DNA from 2 places in the Evansella sp. AB-rgal1 genome. Region 2 is predicted to be linked to the other one. Evidence: predicted binding sites of a transcription regulator. Region 2 holds the regulator's gene; the other holds the start of a gene.
The links. Region 2 encodes Rex, which represses fermentation and respiration genes when NADH is low (regulators of the CRP and FNR family bind a similar motif). Its sites were predicted from a motif close to TTGTGAAATATTTCACAA; they were not measured.
Positions count from the first base shown of each region.

Region 1: ACERII_RS04570 (cytochrome ubiquinol oxidase subunit I) is a predicted target of Rex. The motif match lies at 2,674-2,691, and genes of this name have one in related genera.

Region 1 covers NZ_JBGUAU010000004.1:111,944-120,146, reverse strand. The annotation lists gene ACERII_RS04585 (glycerol-3-phosphate dehydrogenase/oxidase) at 1-1,035, opposite strand, end outside; gene ACERII_RS04580 (YceI family protein) at 1,311-1,838, opposite strand; gene ACERII_RS04575 (hypothetical protein) at 2,215-2,373, opposite strand; gene ACERII_RS04570 (cytochrome ubiquinol oxidase subunit I) at 2,733-4,088, shown strand; gene ACERII_RS04565 (cytochrome d ubiquinol oxidase subunit II) at 4,106-5,119, shown strand; gene cydS (cytochrome bd oxidase small subunit CydS family protein) at 5,150-5,314, shown strand; gene ACERII_RS04555 (hypothetical protein) at 5,833-6,474, opposite strand; gene cydC (thiol reductant ABC exporter subunit CydC) at 7,369-8,203, opposite strand, start outside.
Region 2 covers NZ_JBGUAU010000015.1:124,395-132,597, reverse strand. The annotation lists gene ACERII_RS14405 (ABC transporter permease) at 1-648, shown strand, start outside; gene ACERII_RS14400 (ABC-F family ATP-binding cassette domain-containing protein) at 690-2,627, opposite strand; gene moaC (cyclic pyranopterin monophosphate synthase MoaC) at 2,772-3,257, shown strand; gene ACERII_RS14390 (redox-sensing transcriptional repressor Rex) at 3,342-3,977, shown strand; gene ACERII_RS14385 (MDR family MFS transporter) at 4,462-5,904, shown strand; gene ACERII_RS14380 (YdiK family protein) at 5,934-6,128, opposite strand; gene ACERII_RS14375 (CPBP family intramembrane glutamic endopeptidase) at 6,125-6,847, opposite strand; gene groES (co-chaperone GroES) at 7,365-7,649, shown strand; gene groL (chaperonin GroEL) at 7,704-8,203, shown strand, end outside.

The sequences.
Region 1 (8,203 bases), on a different contig from region 2:
TATTTCATCTTTTCGGGATATTTCAGATGGGTCTTTTCCTTCTTCCAGAATAAGGGGCCGTAATCCAGCCCAGCTTGATTCTACATCATGAGGGGTTAGTTTCACTTCAGGAAACATGTCATTTACTGCGCCAGTGATGTATTCAATATCATCTTCTGTCATTCTTGGTGATGTAATGTTTCCATTGTAAAACGTATCTGTTGTTCCAACATACGCTTTCTCTCCTCTTGGTATCGCAAACACCATTCTTCCATCAGGTGTATCAAAATATACTGCATGAGATAGTGGAAAACGTGATTTATCTATAACTAAGTGTACTCCTTTTGATAATCTTAATTCCTTTCCTGATTTTGAACGGTCCTGTTCACGAATCGTATCAATCCAGGGCCCCGTCGCATTTATCACTTTGGTTGCATAGATACTATATATAAGATCTGATAGAGTATCTCGAACTTTGGCACCCACTACCTTTCCATTCTCATATAGTAATTGCTCCACTTTCGAGTAATTTACTGCCTTCGTACCATACTGAACTGCGGCCTTTATTACTTCGACAGTTAACCTTGCGTCATCTGTCCGATATTCTACATAAAATCCGCTACCCTTTAATCCATCACTTTTAAGAAGGGGCTCTTTTTTCAAGGTCTCACTAACGGATAGCATTCTTCTTCTTTCTTCTTTATTTACTCGAGCTAGCATATCGTACATTCGTAACCCTAAGGAGGTGGATAACCTCCCGAAGGTTCCACCTTTTTGAATAGGTAAGAGCATCCACTCAGGAACTGTAACGTGCGGCCCATTTTCATATACAATTGCTCTTTCTTTACCTACTTGTGATACAAGTTTAATTTCCAACTTCTTTAAGTATCTCAACCCACCATGAACAAGTTTAGTAGAGCGGCTCGACGTACCTGCAGCAAAATCTTGCATTTCTACTAAAGCTGTTTCCAGTCCTCTAGATGATGCATCCATAGCAATTCCTGCACCTGTAATTCCTCCTCCTATAATAAGAACATCGAATTTAGAATGGGTCATTTCTTCTAATAACTGCGTTCGTTTTACACCAGAAAATTGTGCAGTCACGTTGGACCTCCTCTTTCTTGTTTGTTTATTATTTGTTTATTGTTTGGTTACCCTTAAAGAACTCGAGCTAAGCTAGATGTTTTTCTATCTAGGAGCTGATTCGTCCTCACAAAAAAAGACCACTGCTACCATCATGGAGTTCCCATATGTGTAGTGTGGTCTCTGAACGAAATCCTTTTATTCAACTATTTGTATTCAGAATTGTGTTAGGTATTACATTTAATTTATTATTCCACAATAAATTCAAAGTTAGCGCTTAATTTTACTTCTTTCCCTACTAATACGCCACCAGTTTCTAAAGGGGCGTTCCAAGTTAAACCATACGCTTCACGATTTAATTTTCCTTCCACATCAAAACCAGTTACAGTGCTTCCATCCATTGGATTTTTAGAAGTTCCATTGAATTCCACTGTAAACTTTTCTGTATTCGTCACATCTTTAATTGTAACGTCCGCTGTAAGCTCATACTCATTAGCAGAAACTTTGCTAATAGATTTACTAACTATCTTTATGCTCTTGAAATTATCTACATCAAAGAAGTCAGCAGAACGAAGGTGTCCATCACGATCATCATTCTTTGTATCGATAGAAGATGGATCAACAGTAACTTGAATGTTTAATCCTTCTAAGTTCTCTAAGTCACCCTCTACTTTCACGTCAAAATCCGTAAACTCACCTTTCGCCTTTGCAATCATCATATGTTTCACTTGAAATCCAACACCACTGTGTACTTTGTCTAATGTAAAAGTTGTCATTTTGCAACTACCTCCTAGTTTTTAAGTTACCTTTTTCTCATTACTTACTTTATGTAATTAACTATATAATAATTAATAATTTACGTCAAGTGATTTAATTTATTTTTTTAAAATTATTAGAATGTAGGTGATCGTCGGGGGAAAATAAGGCGGCGAGCTTTCGAAGGTTTTTTCTCCAATCCTCATAAGGACAGTTCCCTCCTGTTCTAGCCTCTTTTTTTCCTTATGAGCTCTCAAGGTCTCCAATAGGAACTATTGGGGTTCTGTAAAAGAAGTCTCCATCTCAGCATCAATATATACTAAGGAAGCTAGACACAATTACTCATAAAAAAAGGAATAACAACTGGCCGTGGCACCAATCGTTATTCCTTTTCCTTCATTTTTGACTAACAGTTTTATACTTCGTTTCAACCTCTAATGAGTGATCAACTTTCTTTTGTTTCTTTTCTATTAAGGATCTTTTCTCTAATTCTGGCTCAATATATTCTTCATATAAGACTTCCTTCTGCCATTTTAACCAATCTTTGTTACTCATTTATTTATGCACTCCCTTACATTTCATAAAATTTAGACAATTTCAGCTATAATAATTGATTACTTCCATTCCCTCCTAAATAAATTCTAAATTCTCTTCATGCAGATAATAACACACTTTACAGAATTGTCACACTAATATGATATTAGTTTAAAGCATTAAATTTTTATACCGCTTTTACCCTCCATAACCTCCCTTCACAAAGTTTTCACATCGTGTTCAAAAAACGCTCACAAATTCACAAAATATGAGGGAAAACACCTATAATTTTTTCTACGGAGGTTTAATACTATGTATATAGTGTTAAATAATTCACAAAGTATAGCTATTTACTATATATAAAGATAGGAGCGAGTTATATGTTCGAGTACGATCCGGTCCTTTATAGTCGCTTATTAACCACGTTGACTTTAGCGTTTCACGTTATTTTTGCGACAATTGGTGTTGGAATTCCGTTAATGATCGCCATAGCAGAATGGATGGGAATAAAGAGAAATGATCCACACTACACACTAATGGCTCGAAGGTGGGCTAGAGGATTTGTTGTTACTGTAGCAGTTGGAGTTGTTACGGGAACAGCGATAGGTTTACAACTAAGTCTATTGTGGCCAAATTTTATGCGTGCCGCAGGACATACAATTGGATTACCTATGTTCATGGAGACTTTCGCTTTCTTCTTTGAAGCTATTTTCCTAGGAATCTATTTGTATACATGGGATCGATTTAAGAGCAAACTAAAACACTTCTTGTTAGTTATTCCTATCGTTATTGGAGCAACAGCTAGTGCGTTCTTTATTACAACCGTGAACTCGTTTATGAACGCACCTCAAGGTTTTACATTAGTTGACGGAATATTAACAGATGTAAGTCCGTTAGCTGCCATGTTTAACCCAGCTACACCGACGAAAATTTCACATGTTATCATAACTTGTTACTTAACGTCCGCTTTCATTTTAGGAGCTATTGCAGCTTTTCATATTTTAAAAGGAAACAAGCATGTATATCATAAAAAAGCTCTTCACCTTACGATGGTAGCAGCAGCCGTTTTCGCAGTGGGAACAGCGGTAATTGGAGATTTCTCAGGAAAGTATCTACACGAGCATCAGCCGGAGAAATTAGCAGCGGCTGAGTGGCATTTTGAAACAGAGAGTGAAGCACCTCTCATTTTAGGTGGTTTTCTAACAGAGGAAAACGAGGTTAAGTATGCGTTACAAATACCATACGCACTTAGTATTTTAGCTGGAAATTCACCAGATACAGTAGTAATTGGATTAAATGATTTTCCACAAGATGAGCTTCCTCCATTGTGGATACATTATATGTTCGATTTAATGGTGTTTATCGGCATGTATTTAGCAGCAGTATCCGCATTTTTTATATTTATAAATTGGACAAATAAATGGAATGCTTTTAATCGTCCAATGCTATGGGCTGTTGTAGCAGGCGGACCTCTATCCATGCTTGCGATAGAAGCTGGCTGGATTTTTGCAGAAGTTGGTCGTCAACCTTGGATCTTAAATCAAGTGATGACCGTTGCAGAAGGAGCAACAACATCTCCTCACGTGGATATTATGTTATATGTATTTATCGCCCTTTATGCTGTTTTAGGAGCAACATGTATTATCGTATTACGCCGAATGTTTCAATCAAATCCAGTGGAACACGAACTGGAAAAGCTCGGTATCAGTCATGATACTCATCGAAAAATAAATTAAAAAGGGGGATACGATCAATGAGTTATGAAGTTGTTGGGATTACCGTTCTATGGACATTTTTATACGGCTACCTAATTGTAGCATCCATCGATTTCGGGGCTGGTTTTTTCAGCTATTATTCAAAACGAACAAATAAAAACCATATCATTCACAACATCATCCAGCGTTATCTTTCACCTGTTTGGGAAGTAACGAACGTATTCCTCGTATTTTTCTTTATAGGAATTGTTGGATTCTTTCCAGACACAGCGTATTATTATGGAACAGCTCTCCTTATCCCTGGTAGTGTTGCCATCATTTTAATAGCTGTTCGTGGTTCTTATTATGCTTTTGCAACTTATGGAGCAAAAGAAAGTCGTCTATATTCCTTTCTATATGGAGCGACAGGATTATTGATTCCTGCATCGTTATCAACTGTATTAACCATCTCAGAAGGTGGGTATGTAAGTTTAGAAGATGGATATGTTAGCCTACTATACAGAGAGCTATTTACAAGCACGTATTCTTGGGGAGTAGTAGTCTTATCGATCGTTAGTGTTCTCTTTATTTCTGCTAGTTTTTTAACTTACTATGCGTCTCGAGCGAAAGATGAAAATGCATTACAACTATTACGTAAATATGCATTAACTTGGTCATTTCCGTCCATTTTAGCAGGGATCATCGTATTCTTTTTACTAAGACAGCAAAACTATGAACACTATCAAAATATGTTAGATATATGGTGGGTATTCGGAATTTCCTTAGCTTCCTTTGGAGTAGCCGCATATCTAATTTGGAAAAAAAGAAATTATGGAACTGCCTTTGTATTGGTAATGATTCAATATTTTAGTGCGTTTTTTGGATATGGAGTATCGCACTTCCCTTATTTACTTTATCCATATTTAACGATCTACGATGGGTTTACAAACGAATCTATGGCACTAGCGCTCATTATTGCATTTATCGCGGGATTGTTTCTACTAATTCCATCTTTATTTTTACTAATGAAACTATTCTTATTTGATGCTGATTATGTGGAAGGAAAAAAATAATCCAGCATCTATTAAAGGAGTTGTATGAACATGAATGTAACTTGGTTTTTCATTACAATAGCTCCACCTCTTGTGTTAATTGCTTGTGTTGCACTCGTTTTCCTATGGGCTACATATGGGAAAACTCCAGCATTTATTTTAGAAAATAGTGAAGAACAGGAACGTAATAATACTAAAAAAACAGTAAATGAATAATATCTAAGTTTGACGGGTGATTTAAAAGGGGTACTTTTAAGTTGCCCTTTTTTTGTGGGAGTTTTTTGATTGAGATGTATAAAAAAAGCTAACGAGAAAGAAGTGGACCACTGAAAAATAGGGCACGTTTCTTTTTTCAGTAATCCAACAATGTCATAGCCGTTGTACCTTTCCAAAACCTACTATGAGTGGGGATTCTCATTTTAGGCGCACAACAAGCTGATCCATTGGCACCTAGTTCCAGTTCTAGGTGGGGGAAGATTCTTTCTCGCTAGAAAAAAGTGTAGTAGTTTTAGGACGCAATTATGCACTTCAAAGAAAACCATAGCGGTAAAAATGGCTGCTTCATCTTTACCGTAATATGAAATAAATTATCAGAATAACCTCACCTACTTTTTAATGTTATAAAGTATCTGCCCCCCCACTGAGAGGGAAAGTACCAGCTCCTCCTTTATATAAATCCACAAGCTCCTTTGCCCATCGATTTATTAGTATTTATATAAAGTAATCTTAATATGTTAATAGACTAACTTTGAAATAGTATGAATGTCATCCTCTGCAGATTTGCAATAAGGATTACGGATCAATCGAAGCCATATTTTCGATATCATTCTATTTCTATCATCTTTGCTATCAACTAAGAAGGTAATTGGTTTATCTTTCAGTGCCGTGTCCTTCACCATCAGATTTGCTCGCTCAATTAAATAGTGAATACTGACTTGATTCGAATTAGGTGTTAGTTTAATTACATCCACATTGTGATTCAAAACTGGATTATTCCTATTTTTCAATCTCATATCTACAATTGTATTTTTCCGTAACGGTAATTCACTCTTAAAACTACGATCATCTACTATGTAGATTGGTAATCTCTTTTCTACAATTCTAGGGATGAAAACACCTTGCTTCCATTGTAAAATAAATCGCAAACTTCTGACATTATTCCATGCATAAATTCCTCGATGTAATAATACTATTAGTAATGGGAGTGTAAAAGGCAGTAGCATAAACGGTTTAAGAACATAATCAATAGCATTAAAGCTGACACTCCACAAATGAACATTCATTAGATTATAAATGGTGAATGTTAAGACCAAACTTAATATAGTAACCTCTACTGAAACATTTCCTCTCTCTTTTGTGTTATCGTAGATCTTCAAAAATAACATCTCCTTTTAGAATAATAAGTTTGTCCTGTTCTAAGTGAGTTCATTGTAGCATAAGGAAAATAGCGATTTTTGAAAACCGTTAATCAAATTCTTTCACATATAGATAAGAATCGGCACATCTTATAAAATGTGTCCGGTATTTTTGTCTAGAATTTATTTCTTCCCTCGAACCTCCCTAATATTAGTTGTTTTGCGACAATATCTTAATAGAGAAGATTGAACGAAATTTAATTGAATTACAGAAAAAACATGATAGTTCTATATAAACAAATTCGAGGGTACTCGAAATGGAAAAAGAACAATAGGAAATTTGTTGAAAAATAGTACAATTTTTCATATCAGCATAAAATAGGGCGAACCTCGGAAAAATCATGAGGATCGCACAGAAACACGGTTCGTTCGCACACAAATCACGAGCATCGCACAGAAACACGGTTCGTTCGCACACAAATCCCGAGTATCGCACAGAAACATGGTTCGTTCGCACACAAATCACGAGCATCGCACAGAAACATGGTTCGTTCGCACACAAATCCCGAGCATCGCACAGAAACACGGTTCGTTCGCACACAAATCCCGAGCATCGCACAGAAACACGGTTCGTTCGCACACAAATCACGAGTATCGCACAGAAACATGGTTCGTTCGCACACAAATCACGAGTATCGCACAGAAACATGGTTCAATCGCACACAAATCCCGAGCATCGCACAGAAACACGGTTCGTTCGCACACAAATCACGAGTATCGCACAGAAACACGGTTCGTTCGCACACAAATCCCGAGTATCGCACAGAAACACGGCTCAATCGCACAAACAGCATAAAAAAAAGACCACAAAAATCCAATTTGATGGTCTTTTCTACTTACATTTTCAACCGCTACTTACATCAATACACTCTTTTCTATTTCCTTCAGTTGATAAAAGTATCCTTTCCGTTCCATTAACTCATCATATGTTCCCGTTTCTACCACTCTGCCATGTTCCATTACAATGATTTGATCCATTTGTTCTAACCCTGTCAATCGATGACTAATAAGAACGACTGTGTCTTCTTTTCCTAAATCGAAAAGATGAGAATAAATCTTTTTCTCCGTAACAAAGTCTACAGATGAAGTTGGTTCATCCAATAACCAAAGCCGAGATCCTTTTAATATGGCTCTTGCAATAGCTAATCTCTGTTTTTCTCCTCCAGACAAGTTTCCCCCTTTTTCTATCACCTTGTCATCTAAGGAAAACTCATTAAGGTCTACCATCTCTAATGCTTGTTTCATTTCTTCATCCGTTACAGTATCTCTTGCAAGAAGTAAATTGTCTCGAATTGTACCATAAAAGAAATGATTACTTTGTAAAACAGTGTTCGTTGCCTTCCAGACTGACTCTTTCCTCACTTGAGCTAGCGTCGACCCATTAACTACGATATCACCATCATACTCATCATAAAACTTTAACAAAAGTTGAATTAATGTAGACTTTCCAGATCCACTAGGACCTACAATTGCAGTTTTCGTACCTGATGGAATATCAATATTTATCTCGGAAAGGGTTTTTCTAGCTTCTCCAGGGTAAGAAAAGGAAATATTATTCATGTTTATCGATATTGGGTCCTTCTCCTGTAATTCCTTTGTCAACAGCTCTTCCTCTACTACACCCTTGTTCTCACTTTCATCGTTGATAACAGAAAAAAGTCGGGTGGCTGCTCTACGGCTATCTTCATAA
Region 2 (8,203 bases):
GTGAGTGGAATTCTTATGATGGCTCCTTGGATAAGGCTAGAATTCATTCAAAAAAAGAGTGAACTCTTTTATAAGCTAGCACCTGTCCTTCTATTATTAGTCGTTGTACTTGGAACGTCTAAACTAGGTGCAAACGCAGGTGCAAGTTTATCTACAGGGATTATTCTCGTATTTTTAACATATCAACTGTTTCTTAAGAAAAAAAAGTGGATGATAAATGTTGCAATCATGGGGGGGATTTTTATAAGTTTACTAGCTGGATTATATGTTTTACAACGAGCACAACCGGCAAGTCATATATACGTTGCCTTTGATCAACTACTTTCAGGAGAGTTCGGAACTATCTGGAACACCATTCAACGAAAGGTTCAAATGAACTGGAAAATATTTAAGATCTCGTATTGGACACAACTTTTTATCACGAGTTATTTCTTTATTGGACTTGTGTTATGGAATAGAAAAAAAGACCAATTAAGCGATACACAAAGTTTTCTTATCTATTGTTGTATTGTAGGTTCCTTAGCGTTATTAGTTTTAAATGATTCTGGAATTGTTGCAGCGGCTACGTCGATGTTTGTAACTCTAAGTGTTTGCTATGGGTGGTCATTAGAAAAAAGAGCTAATAAAGAGGGCGCTGAAAAAGTGTAAATGCCGTACTTTTTCAGTGCCCTTAATGACTGAATTGCCTATTATTCGTCTTCTTCTAATTGAAGTTCTTCCCATTCTTCTAACCATGTTTCAATATGTTTCTTAGATGATTCTAATGCTTCGTTAATTTCCAGCGATTTTTCATGATCTTGATAAATGTCAGGGTCACATAGCTGATCTTCCCAAACAGATATTTTTTCTTCCTCTTGTTCTATTTTTTTCTCTAGATCTTCAATTTGTCTTTGCCTTTGTCGCTGTTTTTTCTTTAATTCCTTTTCCCGCTCATAATCGTTCTTTGTTTGTTTATCCCCAACATTTTGATCCTTCGCGACAGAATTAGCAGCCTTCGCTTGTTCTAGTTCTTCCCATTCTTTCTGTTCAAGTTTCTTGGCTAAATAATAGTCATAATCACCTAAATAGTTAGTCATTGCTGTGGAAGATAATTCTACGACACGTGTTGCTATTCGATTTACAAAATAACGGTCATGAGATACGAATAATAGCGTACCTGGGTATTCGATTAATGCTGATTCTAAAACTTCCTTACTATCAATATCTAAATGGTTTGTAGGCTCGTCCAAAATTAATAAGTTAGCTTTTTGCATCATCAACTTTGCTAAAGCAAGACGAGCTTTCTCTCCACCACTAAGATCAGCAACAATCTTTAAGACATCTTCTCCGCTAAAAAGGAAGTTTCCTAACACAGTTCGAATATCTTTCTCCTGTGTAAGGGGATACTCATCCCATAGCTCTTGTAATACTGTTTTGTTAGAGGTAAGCTCCGCTTGTTCCTGATCGTAGTAACCTATAGATACATTACTTCCATATTGAATAGAGCCACTAATTGGTTTTAGCTTTTGAGAAATTGACTTAATAAGTGTGGATTTCCCAATCCCATTCGGCCCTATTAAAGCAACACTTTCACCGCGTGTTAGCCTTAGTGATATATTTTTAAACAAAGTCTCGTCATCATAACCAACGCTTAGGTCATTAATGGTAAGAACATCATTTCCACTTTGTTTTTCAATTTCAAAACGAAAACTAGCAGAATTGTCGTCATCGATGGGCCGATTCATGACGGTCATTCTCTCCAACTGTTTCCGTCTACTTTGAGCTCGTTTTGTTGTGGAAGCACGAGCAATATTCCTTTGCACGAAATCTTCTAACTTTTTAATTTCACCTTGTTGCTTTTCAAACTTTTTCATTTCTATTTCTAACTGTTTGGCTTTTTCTTCTAAATACTTACTGTAATTACCAGTGAATTTTTTCGTCTGATTGAAAGAAAGCTCATACACTTGATTAACAATTCGATCTAAAAAATATCGATCATGGGAGACAACAAGAATGGAGCCGTCATATCCAGATAAATACCCTTCTAACCAAGTTAACGTATCGATATCTAAGTGGTTGGTCGGCTCATCTAAGATAAGTAAATCAGGCTTCGACAGCAATAGTTTCCCAAGAGCGAGTCTTGTTTTTTGCCCTCCGCTTAACGAGCTGACCTTTGTACTATAATCAAATTGAGAAAAATGCAATCCTGATAAAATTCCACGAATATCTGCTTCATATTGGTAGCCACCTTTATCTTTAAAGTCCATCTGAAGTTGATCATACTCTTCTAGAACTTTAGTAAAACTAGGACTTTGGGAATCACTCATCTTTTCTTCTAATCTCCGCAAGTCCTGTTCCATTTTTTTTAGGTGCCTAAAGACGGTTAGCATTTCATCCCAAATGGATCGTTCAGAAGTGAGACCGCTATCTTGGGCTAAATAGCCGACGGTTACATCTTTAGGAATAATTAAGTCTCCCGTATCGTAAGAAAGCTCTCCAGCTATGATCTTTAGTAACGTTGATTTACCTGCGCCGTTTCTACCTACTAAAGCTATTCGATCACGTGTTTGAATTTCTAGTTTTACATTTGATAATATTTTTTCAGCTCCAAACGATTTGGACAACTGTACACATTGCAATAAAATCATGAACGTTCATCCTCACTGTATAATCCATACATTTCACAAAGTAAGTGTACAGTAATCTAGACATATGTCGCAACCTAAAAGAAAGAGTTTGTACAGATTGTGAACTAATAGTACAATAGAAGAAGTGAAGGGGGCAGGTACACCATGGGTTCATTTACACACTTTAATGAGCAAGGTAGAGCAAAAATGGTGGACATTTCCGATAAAGGTGAAACTGTTCGAACTGCAGTTGCAAAAAGTAGTATAGAAGTGAATAAGAAAATATACGAAGGAATAAAAGGGGGGACTATGAAAAAAGGGGACGTGTTAGCTGTTGCGCAGGTTGCAGGTATCATGGCTGCGAAGAACACATCTCAATGGATACCAATGTGTCATCCTTTAGCCCTTTCAGGAGTTGATATTCTTTTTGATTGGGAGATAAGTGAGAAAATACACATTTTACATATAACTGTTAAGGTAAAGACAAAAGGAAGTACTGGCGTGGAAATGGAAGCATTAACTGCAGCTTCTGCTACTGCATTAACTGTTTACGATATGTGCAAAGCAGTAGACAAAGGCATGGTTATTGGAAAGACATTTTTATTAGTAAAAACTGGTGGAAAAAACGGGGATTTTAAGCGCGAGCAATAAAGGCTATTACATCATAAGGAAATCTACTTGAAGAAAAGTCTTGCTTTTATAAATAAAAATATTATATGGGTAGGAGGAAAATATATGGATGTTGATCAAACGAAGATACCGCAAGCAACAGCAAAACGGTTACCATTATATTATCGTTTTTTAGAAAGCTTACAAGCATCAGGGAAACATCGAGTTTCTTCTTCGGAGCTTAGTGATGCAGTAAAAGTAGATTCTGCTACAATCCGTAGAGACTTTTCTTACTTCGGTGCATTGGGGAAAAAAGGGTACGGGTATAATGTAAATTATTTACTAACATTCTTCCGAAAAACGTTAGACCAAGATGAAATTACGAAGGTAATTTTGGTAGGGGTAGGTAATTTAGGTACTGCTTTCTTAAATTACAATTTTACAAAGAGTAATAGCACGAGAATCGAAATGGGCTTTGATGTAGATGAAACGAAAGTAGGACAAAAAATTGGAAGCGTTCCCATTTATCATTTGGACGACATTAAAGAGAAAATAGCAAACGATGTGGAAGTGGCAATCTTGACCGTCCCAGCACACGCTGCTCAGATTATTGCGGATCAGCTTGTAGAGGCAGGGATTAAAGGTATCTTGAATTTCACACCTGCAAGATTGTCTGTTCCGGACCATGTTCGAATTCATCATATTGATTTGTCGGTAGAATTACAATCGCTTATTTACTTCTTACGTCATTATCCAATGTAATCATATTCAGAGTGTCTTATTAGGCTGATTAGTCTAATGAGACACTTTTTGTTGGTTAGTGTATAGCTTTGGATGATTTCAACACAAAGGCTTAATAGACAAGCTAGTGCATGGACCTGGCGAATTGTTATATATAAAGAGTCAACTTAAGGGCTCATAAGGACAAAATCGAGTTGAAAGTATCTGAAGTTGTCCTTATGAAGGGCTCATAAGGACAAAAACGAGTTGGAAGTATCTGGAATTATCCTTATGAAGAGCTCATAAGGACAAAACGGGTTAAAATGAGCTAAAATTGTCCTTATGAAGATTAACTAAGTATATTACCTTCTGCTGTGACATATCATCCATCATCCAGAGTTTGAGATCCGTTATTAATTCCTATGCTTTGTTACTAGACTACGTTCACAGTAGGCTGATATCATGGTATAGTAGAAGGGTATGTTTCGTGTATCGAAACAATGGATTGGTGAGGTAGGTGTTTTATTTGAGTAAAGTACCACAAAAGTGGTTAGTTGTAATAACAGTTTTACTCGGAACGTTTACAGTTATTTTAAATAATAGTATGTTAAATCCTGCTGTTCCTCATTTAATGTCCGTTTTCCAGGCAGATGCTGTTGCTACAGGATGGGTTATTACCATCTTTATGGTAACGATGGGTGTTACGATGCCTGTGACTGGGTACTTAGGTGACAAGTTTGGTAAAAAGCAATTATATATGGCAGGTCTTGCCTTATTTGTTTTAGGGTCGATTTTCGGATCTCTATCGTGGGATTTATCATCACTAATTTTCTTTCGTGGTTTACAAGGAGTAGGTGGTGGGCTGATGATGCCAACTGCGATGGCTCTAATTTTTGAGGTTTTCCCAAGAAAAGAAAGGGGATTAGCCACAGGAATATATGGAGTTGCTGCAATGATGGCACCTACGATTGGGCCCACATTAGGTGGATTTATCATAGAAATGGGAACTTGGCAGTGGTTATTTCTTTGTAATGTACCAACGGGAATTATAGGTATCCTATTTTCCTATGTATATTTAAAACAGACAGCAAAAGTAAAAGATATTTCATTTGATTCATCTGGATTTGTAACTGTTACCCTCGGTGTAGGAGCCATACTCTTTGCACTAGGTAGGGTCTCGGAGCTAGCTCATTTAAAAGAACCCATGAATGTATTTTTAATCCTATTCGGATTGGTAGCGCTCATTCTTTTTGTAAAAATAGAAAACAAAAAAGAACAGCCATTACTGGACTTGTCAATTTTCAAGATACCAGCATACGGCTACAGTGTTTGGATCTCTAGTATTAGTTCCATCAGTTTGTTTGGTGGGATATTCTTAGTTCCACTGTTACTTCAAAATGTGTACGGTTATGGAGCTATTGTGACAGGGTTAACCTTTTTACCAGCTGCATTACTTTCAGGAATATTTATGAGTATTGGTGGTAGAATGCTAGACCGACATGGGCCATCACTTATTGTTACACTAGGACTAACAATAGTTACCGTCGGAAATGTATTCTTAGGATTTCTTTCCATGGAAACAGCATTATGGATTATCGTAGCATTAAATGCTCTACGTGGTATTGGAATGGGGTTAAGTATGATGCCTTCCACAACAGCGGGAATGAACTCAATCCCAGATAAATTTATCTCTAGAGGGTCAGCTATGAATAATGTTTTACGACAAATGAGTTCAGCTTTAGGGATTGTATTTATTTCCATCTATTTTGAAGTAAGACGAGCGCAAATAATAACAACCAGTAATGTAGAGATTGATCTTGCAAGTTTACAAGCAATTAATGAAGGATTTCTTTTAATCGGAATCCTAACACTTATCTCAATTCCAACAGGGATATTGTTGGGAAGAGAGTATAATAAGCAGCAAAAACAGGACACAGCTAAGTTACAATCACAAAACAAAAACGCTTAAGCGACGATGCTTAAGCGTTTTTTCTAACACTATTTCTTATCTTTTCCTTTACCTAATGCTGAAAAATAACGGAAAGCAATCATGTAGTCGATGGCAGCTACACCAATAAGTAACAAAGTAATAAAATCCCATTCTCCAGTTCTGTTGTGTTGTTGGATGGCAAAGAAAACAAAGACAGTTGCAATTAAAAAGTACATATAACCAGTAAATCTAGCTGTTTTCATAAGAAAAGCCCTCCAATAATAGCTTGGATGTTATCCATTTCATCAATAAGTCGTTGTATGTCTTCTCCAAAAACTACTTGAACAATCATTACGAACGAATTAATACCAACATGTGCCATGATTGGAACGATGATACGCTTTGTTTTTACATAAAGGAACGCAAAAACAATACCCATAGCTAAATATACAATTAAATTTTTGAAATCCATGTGAACAACAGCAAAAATGAGTCCACTTAAAAGAGCAGCAATCCAAAAGCCATATCGTTTAAATAAACTGCCGAATATAACCATGCGGAACACGATTTCTTCCATAATAGGAACGAAAATGGCTACAACGATCATCATTAGTGGAACGGCGTTAGCCCAGCCAACAATATCCTGTGTATTTTCTGATCCTGGTTCAATTCCAAGTACATATATGTTAATGAAGTTTGCCAATATTTGAGCTCCGAAGGCCATGAATATTCCTAAAATAGACCAAAGCACCGTTTCGCTTCCACTAGCTTTATCCCTTGAAAATTCCAAGTCAGGTTCTGTTTTTAGTGTTAAAAATAGAATAACAAAGAATCCCAATGTGAATGTAATTAATACCGTAGTGCCGATAAGTTCATCGAATGTACCAGAAAATCCAAAGAACACGAGCAGAGCAGCTGTGACCGAAGTAGCGAGCTGCATAATGATAAAACTGATGAGAATAAGCCAATATCTTTTTGTCAACGTGCTATCTCCTTTGTTCAAAAATTAGTATAGTTTTTCCTACATATAAGTTAAGATATGTAACCAATGTGTCTAGTTTGTGTAATGAATCTCTATCATATATACTTTGTTGGATGTCCAAATAGAATAAAAAAATGTGCAATTGTTAATAACTTAAATCATTGTACCATAGGTGCAAGAAGATACACTAATAAAGCGATGTAGAGTTTATTTTTTTAATTCTTACAAAATATCTTTTAAAATATATGAAAAAAATTTGTTAGGAATTTTCATTAATTGTACGTATATTTTGTAGATGATAGGACGAAATTATAATGTAAATTTCTTCTAATAATTTTGTCGAAAAAATTAATAGAAAAATGATTCAAAAAGGTTGCAAAACAAAAAGCATTTGATTATTATAATAATTGTGTTAGCACTCAAGTTAACCGAGTGCTAATAATAACAAAATCAACGGCAGGATGTTATTAATGAAGATAACAAACTGCAATAAACATTTTAAAGGAGGTTGTTTTCCTTGTTAAAACCATTAGGTGATCGTATTGTTATTGAGTTAGTTGAGCAAGAAGAAAAAACAGCAAGCGGAATCGTTCTTCCTGATTCTGCAAAAGAAAAGCCACAAGAAGGTAAAGTTGTTGCTGTAGGTACTGGACGAGTTACTGAAAACGGAGAGCGCGTAGCACTTGAAGTAGAAGCTGGTAATTCCGTTATCTTCTCAAAGTATGCAGGAACTGAAGTGAAATATGAAGGTAAAGAGTATTTAATTCTTCGTGAAAGTGATGTATTAGCAATTATTGGCTAATACGGTAATGGAAACATTATATATACTACATAGGACAATAGGAGGTTGAGAAGCATGGCAAAAGAAATTAAATTCAGTGAAGACGCTCGTCGTTCAATGAAACGCGGTGTGGACGCTTTGGCTAATGCTGTAAAAGTAACACTTGGACCAAAAGGTCGTAACGTAGTTCTTGAGAAAAAATTTGGTTCTCCATTAATTACAAATGACGGTGTAACAATCGCAAAGGAAATCGAATTAGAAGATAACTTTGAAAACATGGGTGCGAAGCTTGTATCTGAAGTTGCAAGCAAAACAAACGATATCGCTGGTGACGGTACAACTACAGCGACTGTTTTAGCACAAGCGATGATTTCTGAAGGTTTAAAAAACGTAACTTCTGGTGCGAACCCAATGGGTATCCGTAAAGGGATTGAAAAGGCTACAAAAGTAGCAGTTGAAGAACTTCAAAAGATTTCTAACCCAATCGTAAGCAAAGAGTCTATTGCACAAGTTGCTGCAATCTCTGCTGCAGACGATGAAGTAGGTCAATTAATTGCAGAAGCTATGGAGCGCGT